2 regions of the Martinezella jaguaris genome follow, and region 1 is predicted to be linked to the other one. Evidence: riboswitches for the same ligand, from Rfam matches in the RefSeq annotation. Region 1 holds a riboswitch; the other holds the start of a gene.
The links. A riboswitch is a leader RNA that binds a small molecule or an ion and turns the genes downstream of it on or off. The one in region 1 is predicted to bind FMN.
Positions count from the first base shown of each region.

Region 2: it holds a riboswitch for FMN, as region 1 does, so the genes downstream of both, ribB (3,4-dihydroxy-2-butanone-4-phosphate synthase) here and CCGE525_RS13130 (6,7-dimethyl-8-ribityllumazine synthase) in region 1, are expected to answer to the same signal.

Region 1 covers NZ_CP032694.1:2,693,542-2,696,944, forward strand. Annotated here, with positions in the region: gene CCGE525_RS13120 (ABC transporter permease) at 1-514, shown strand, start outside; gene CCGE525_RS13125 (ABC transporter ATP-binding protein) at 526-1,587, shown strand; FMN riboswitch at 1,679-1,825, shown strand; gene CCGE525_RS13130 (6,7-dimethyl-8-ribityllumazine synthase) at 1,917-2,393, shown strand; gene CCGE525_RS13135 (VOC family protein) at 2,453-2,800, shown strand; gene phnF (phosphonate metabolism transcriptional regulator PhnF) at 2,804-3,403, opposite strand, start outside.
Region 2 covers NZ_CP032695.1:1,065,158-1,068,560, forward strand. Annotated here, with positions in the region: gene tpiA (triose-phosphate isomerase) at 1-182, shown strand, start outside; gene CCGE525_RS27235 (glucose 1-dehydrogenase) at 257-1,039, shown strand; FMN riboswitch at 1,146-1,290, shown strand; gene ribB (3,4-dihydroxy-2-butanone-4-phosphate synthase) at 1,408-2,034, shown strand; gene CCGE525_RS27245 (M24 family metallopeptidase) at 2,348-3,403, opposite strand, start outside.

The sequences.
Region 1 (3,403 bases):
CGAATTCATCACGCTGATGCCGCTGGTCATTCCCGCCATCGTCATCGTCTTCGGCTATCTCCGCCTTTATAATTCGTCGTCGATCCTGCCGCTAACCGGCTACAATCAGACAACGAACCTCCTGCTCGTCTGCTCCTACATTGTCTTGTCGCTGCCTTACATGTACCGTTCGGTGGATACGGCTATGCGCACCATCGATGTCGGCACGCTGACGGAAGCGGCGGAAAGCCTGGGTGCAAAATGGACGACGATCATGTTCAAATGCATCTTCCCGAATGTGATGAGCGGTGTCCTTTCCGGCGCTTTCATCACGCTCGCGATCGTCATGGGTGAATTCACCATGGCCTCGCTGCTCAACCGTCCGGCCTTCGGGCCTTATATGCAGCTCATCGGCGCCAACCGGGCTTACGAGCCGTCGGCGCTGGCGATTATCGCGCTCGCTGTAACCTGGCTCAGCATGGGCCTGCTTCAGCTCGTTTCACGCTTCTCCAAATCCGCTCCGATTAAGGCGTAAGGCTTCACACCATGGCTTTTCTCGAACTCACACACATCAAGAAGTCCTTCGGCGAAGTCCAGGTCGTTCACGACTTCACCATGCATATCGAGAAAGGGGAATTCATCTCCTTCCTCGGACCGTCTGGCTGCGGCAAGACGACCGTTCTCCGCATGATCGCCGGTTTCGAAACCCCGACCGCCGGCACGCTGACGATCAACGGCAAGGACCAGCGTCCACTGAAGCCGAACCAGCGCAACATCGGCATGGTGTTCCAGGCATACGCCCTGTTTCCAAACATGACCGTGCATGACAATGTCGCCTTTGGCCTCAAGGTAGCCGGTGTCGCCAAGCCTGAGATCGACAAGCGCGTCAAGGAAATGCTTGCCCTGATCAAGCTCGATCATCTTGCCGGCCGCTATCCCTTCCAGATGTCCGGCGGTCAGCAGCAGCGCGTGGCACTCGCCCGCGCTATCGCCGTCAAGCCGCAAGTTCTGCTGCTCGATGAACCGCTCTCGGCCCTTGATGCCAAGATCCGTGTATCCCTGCGCGAAGAAATCCGCGCCATCCAGCAGCAGCTCGGCATCACCACTGTCTTCGTGACACACGACCAGGAAGAAGCTCTGTCGATCTCCGACCGCATCGTCGTCATGAACGCCGGCCGCGCCGACCAGATCGGCACGCCCTTCGAAATCTACAACACCCCGGCTACCCGTTTTGTCGCGTCCTTCGTCGGCACGTTGAACCTCATCGAAGGCAAGGTCGTCGATCCGGACAGCAGCCGCATCATGATCGGCGATCAGGGCGTCACCTTGAAGCAGTCGGTCACCGCCTATAAGCCCGGCGATACCGTATCGCTGGCGCTGCGCCCGGAAGCCGGCTCGCTGGCGGAATCGGCCAAGGGCGATACTGCCTTGACCGGCGAAGTCGCCTCGGCGCACTTCCTGGGTTCGGTCATCCGCACCCGCATGAATGTCGGCGGCAATACAATTTCGTTCGACATGTTCAACAGCCCGGGCATGATGCCCCCCAGCGTCGGCGAGAGGGTTACGCTGCGCTTCGCCTCCTCCGACTTGTTGGTTATCCAGGACTGACGGACGAGGACAATCGGATAGATTTTTCGCAAGCGCCGGGCAAATCGCCCGGCGTTTTTCTTTGATTTCTATTGCACCGCATTTATAGTCCAGCCGTTCTCAGGGCGGGGTGCAACTCCCCACCGGCGGTATGGAGATTCGTCTCCGAGCCCGCGAGCGCCTTCTGGTCCCCAGAAGGGTCAGCAGATCCGGTGAGAGGCCGGAGCCGACGGTATAGTCCGGATGGAAGAGAGCAAGCTGGATCGCACCCTCCTCCCCCATGAGGAGCGCGGCAGTCCTGCGTGTTCGCCCAAGGGATATTTGACAACAACCCTTGAAAGGCAAAATTCATGACCATTTCGATCTCCACCCAGCCTAGCCGCATTGCGCTGATCCGAGCCCGGTGGCATGCCGACATCGTCGATCGTTGCGTCGATTCATTCGTCGCCGAATGGCAGACGGCAGAGGGTGCATCACCCATCGATATTTTCGACGTACCGGGCGCGTTGGAAATTCCACTGCATGCACAGACACTCGCTCGCAACGGCCGCTATTCTGCGATCGTCGCCACCGCTTTCGTTGTCGACGGTGGCATCTATCGCCATGAATTCGTCGCCAACACAGTCCTGGATGCAATGATGCGCGTACAGCTCGACACCGGCGTGCCGGTCCTGTCGGCTGTCCTGACGCCGCATCACTTCCAGGAATCGGAAGCCCATATCCAGTTCTTCAAGGAGCATTTCATCATCAAGGGCCGCGAAGTCGCAACCGCCTGCCGGCAGATTCTGAGCGAACGCGCCAAGCTGCTGCCTTCGGTAACGGTCTAAGCTAAGATGGTGGAGGCGCGGCAAAGGCCCGCCTCCATTTCTCTGCCAAGGAGCATCGCATGACCGTTCTGCGAATTGTCCCCAATCTCGCCGGCGACTCCGCCAGCGCTCGTGCCTTCTATGGCGACCTGCTCGGCCTGGATACCGTCATGGACCACGGCTGGATTGTCACCTTCGCCTCTGATGCGGCGACCTTCCCGCAGATCAGCATCGCGAGCGAAGGCGGCTCGGGAACTGCCGTACCCGATCTCTCGATCGAGGTCGACAATGTCGATCAAGTCTATGAGCGCGCTCAGTCGATGCAGCTCGACATCGTCTACAAGTTGACCGACGAACGCTGGGGCGTTCGGCGTTTCTATGTCCGCGATCCCCTGGGCAAGATCGTGAATATCCTGTCGCACCGATAGGCATCATCCCACATCGACCTTGAAGGTCACCCGCTCCGCCGACCATAGTGTCTCGGAATAAGTAATCGGCGCTCCGTCGCTATCGACGTCCACTTTGAGGACCACCAATACCGGCGTCGACTTCGGCTGCCGCAGCAGCCGGGCCTCCTCAGCACTCGGCATGCGCGCCTCGATCTCGGTCGACAGGCGCACATAGTCATGGATGTCGTAGCTCGCGAGTGCTGCCGTAATCGTCTGGTATTGCAGCCTCGCCTTGTCGAAATCCGGAAAGCGGTCAGCCGGATAGTAGGTGTCGCCGAGTTCTACAGGAACGTCGTCTGCCGTCATGACGCCGCGGCGATGAATGACCGGCGCGCCGGAGGCAAGCTTCAGCCGCGCCGCAACTCGCTCCGACGCTGGAACAATCTCGTGGATCAGCAGCTCGCCGCCAGGCTCGAAACCCTGCTCGATCAGATTCTGGGAGAATCGCGTCTTCTTCGAGAGCCTATAGTCGAGAGACCCTCTATGTACGAAGGTTCCGCGCCCCTGTTCGGCACGCACCAATCCCCGCTGCTCCAGATGGCCGAGCGCCTGGCGGACGGTGAAGCGGCTGACGCCGAAGCG
Region 2 (3,403 bases), on a different replicon from region 1:
GGCAGATGCTCAAGGAGCGGCTGGGCAATGACGGCCAATCCGTCAAGATCCTCTACGGCGGCTCGGTCAAGGTATCCAATGCCGAAGCAATTTTCGGGCTTCGGAATGTGGACGGAGCGCTGGTCGGTGGCGCTTCGCTGAAGGCATCGGAATTTGCTGGGATTATTTCTGCGGCCATTTGAAGTCGGAGTGATGAGGCAAGTGTTGACGGCGCAGATCGGCGTGCCCACGCCGGCACTCTTGAAAGGAAAAGAGAATGCAACGTTTTGAAAACAAGACCGTCGTCATTACCGGCGCAAGCCGCGGCATCGGTGCAGCAATCGCCAAACGTTTTGCGCGCGAGGGCGCCAATCTCGTCGTTTCGGCCAATGAAGAGAGCGTGCATGGCGTGGCCGAACAGATCGAGGCCGATGGCGGGAAGGCAATCTCCTTCGTCGGCGACGTCACCGACAAGGCGAGTGTCAAGGCTCTCTATGACGCTGCCGAACAGGCATTCGGCGCTGTTGACGTCTCCATTCAGAACGCCGGCGTCATCACCATTGCCCGCATCGAGGACATGACCGAGGGTGAGTGGGACAAAGTCATGGCAGTCAACACCAAGGGCGTGTTCCTCTGCGCTCAGGAAGCGATCGCCCGCATGCGCGAGCATGGTCGCGGCGGCCGCATCATCAACACCGCCTCCGGCCAGGCGCGCGACGGCTTCATCTACACGCCACACTATGCCGCCTCGAAGATGGGTGTGGTCGGTATCACCCAGAGCCTTGCCAAGGAAGTCGCGACCGACGGCATCACCGTCAACGCTTTCTGCCCCGGCATCATCGAAACCGATATGTGGGCCTATAACGACCAGGCATGGGGCAAGCTGCTCGGCAATTACGGTCCCGGCGAACTTATGAAGGAATGGGTCGAGGGCATCCCGATGAAGCGCGCGGGATCGGGCGAAGATGTAGCCGGTCTTGTCACTTTTCTTGCAAGCGACGACGCGGCCTATATCACCGGACAGACCATCAATGTCGATGGCGGCCTGATCATGTCATAGCTTTATTCGACAATAGAGAACGGTGCTTTCACCCCTGCGAGCCAATTCTCTAAGAGAGATTGAGCGCCAGCCTCTTGCAGAACGAGGCCTTCATCATCTATCAAAGTAATGTTCTCAGGGCGGGGTGCAATTCCCCACCGGCGGTATCGAGGCAACTCGGAGCCCGCGAGCGCCTTTGTGAAAGCGAAGGGTCAGCAGATCCGGTGAGATGCCGGAGCCGACGGTCATAGTCCGGATGAAAGAGAGCAACGCAGAGGACGCCGCTCGGCAAGCGGGGTTTCGCATGCTTGTTCGCCCAAGGGAAAATGGTGGCTTTTGACAGGCCATGAATGCCGCACATCGCGGCTAACCCTTGAAAGGCAGAGAAGATGGCAATTTCCAAAATAGAAGATGCGATCGCCGCAATTGCGCGTGGCGAGATCGCGGTCGTCGTCGACGATCGCGACAGGGAAAACGAGGGCGACCTTGTCATCGCATCGGAAGCAATCACCCCGCAGGCTATCGCCTTCATGATGAATTACGCCCGCGGTCTCATTTGCGTGGCAATGGAGGGCGAACGGCTGGATGAACTGCAGATTCCGCTGATGGTGCCTAACAATACCGAGATGCTGAAGACCGCCTTCACCGTCTCGGTCGACTATATTCCCGAGACGACGACTGGCATTTCCGCCGCCGATCGTGCGGCAACGGTTCGTGCGCTGATGCGGAAGGGTTCCCGGCCTGAGGATTTTGCTCGACCCGGCCATATCTTCCCGCTGCGGGCGCATCCAGACGGTGTTCTCTCGCGTCCTGGGCACACCGAGGCGGCTGTCGATCTTGCGAGGCTAGCCGGTGTTTCCGCCTCGGGCGTTATCTGCGAGGTCGCGAACGACGACGGCACAATGGCCCGTCTGCCGGACCTTGAAGTGTTTGCGAAACGCCACGGCTTGCATCTGATCACGATCGAAGACCTGATCGCCTACAGGACCGCCAAGGCTGCCCAGAAGGCAGCCTGAGAGCAACATTGTTGGAGGGGATCCAATGTCTTTTGTCTTTCACGGCGATTGGCGATGTTGCATGCGTAATCCGCGATGCGAGCTGTGGAGCTTGCATCAACGGAAAGATCGCGCGATTCAATAACGCTAACATCCATAGGCGTTCTTCGCACCCGCTTAACCTGTCGTGACTGTCTTGAGTCTAGGCACCTTTTCCAAACAGCTTAGGCGACCAAAAGGGCCGTGAAACGTTCGTTCAGACTTCAAGAGGCAGTAATGCCGCCACGGAGGCGACGGGGAGTTGACGACACCATCGGCTCTTTGATCGCGACGCCTATTCGCGACTGAGAAGGCGTCGCCCAGTCGCGGTTAGCCGTTTGCCTCCCTTCGGCGTGACCACTACTGTTTCGCTGAAGCCGAGCCTGGCGGCCGTCGCATACACATGGAACACCATACCTTGCTCCAGACGCCAATCCGCGTTTGGCAGAAAAACCCTGGAGAAATCGCTGGGGCGTGGTGTGCGAGTGTATAGGCCAAGCGTATAGGCTGTTACGTTGTCGTAGCGCGGTCTTAGTCCGCTCGACAAGAGCCCCTGACGGACTATGGCATCGACCTCAACAGCCGTAACTCCGGCTCTCATGGCGTCGATTTGCTCGTCCTGCAGAGCAACGATACGCGCGGCAATATCTCGAAGTTCGTCTGTCGGCTCCCCGATGACTATCGGCCGCATCAGTCGTGCACCATAGCCACCCACGCGTGGAATGAGTTCCACATGAAGGATATCGCCGTCCTGCAGTATTTCGCTCCTGAAGGAGCCATGCAGAAACTCATGATTGCCGCTGGCTTTCACGATCGGGCCAGTCTCGCCACTGTCGGCGCCTTCAAGCAGGAAGGTCGCCGCCGCAGTTGCAGCCGCCACCCGGGTCGAAGAGCCAGCGCGTGTGCTATGTACAATTGCCTGCATGGCCCTGTCGGCGATACCGGCCGCCTGCGTGAGAACGGCGATCTCGCGCATCGATTTGATCCATCGCAGACTATCGCTGAGGCCGGGAAGTGCGACGAGTTGTGCCTGGGGCAAGTGCGCCCGCAGCTTCGCCGCCGTATCGGCGCTAAAGCTATACGAGGCGAAATCGGCACCGATACGGACATTGGCGAAACCTCGAGCTTGAATGCTCTCGGCGATGGCCTCGTGCGGATCGGCAGTGTCGGCAAAACTGACGATCTCGGAAATCCAGGTCTTTTCCCTGCATGGCGCTTCGTCGAGCTCTCGCAGAACGAACCATGGCGTGCCGTGTCGCGGTAGAAAAGCGGCACGATACATGGTCTCCGAGACCGTATAGCCGGTAAGCCAGGCGAGAAGCTCGCCGCTGTCGATCAGGAGCAGATCGAC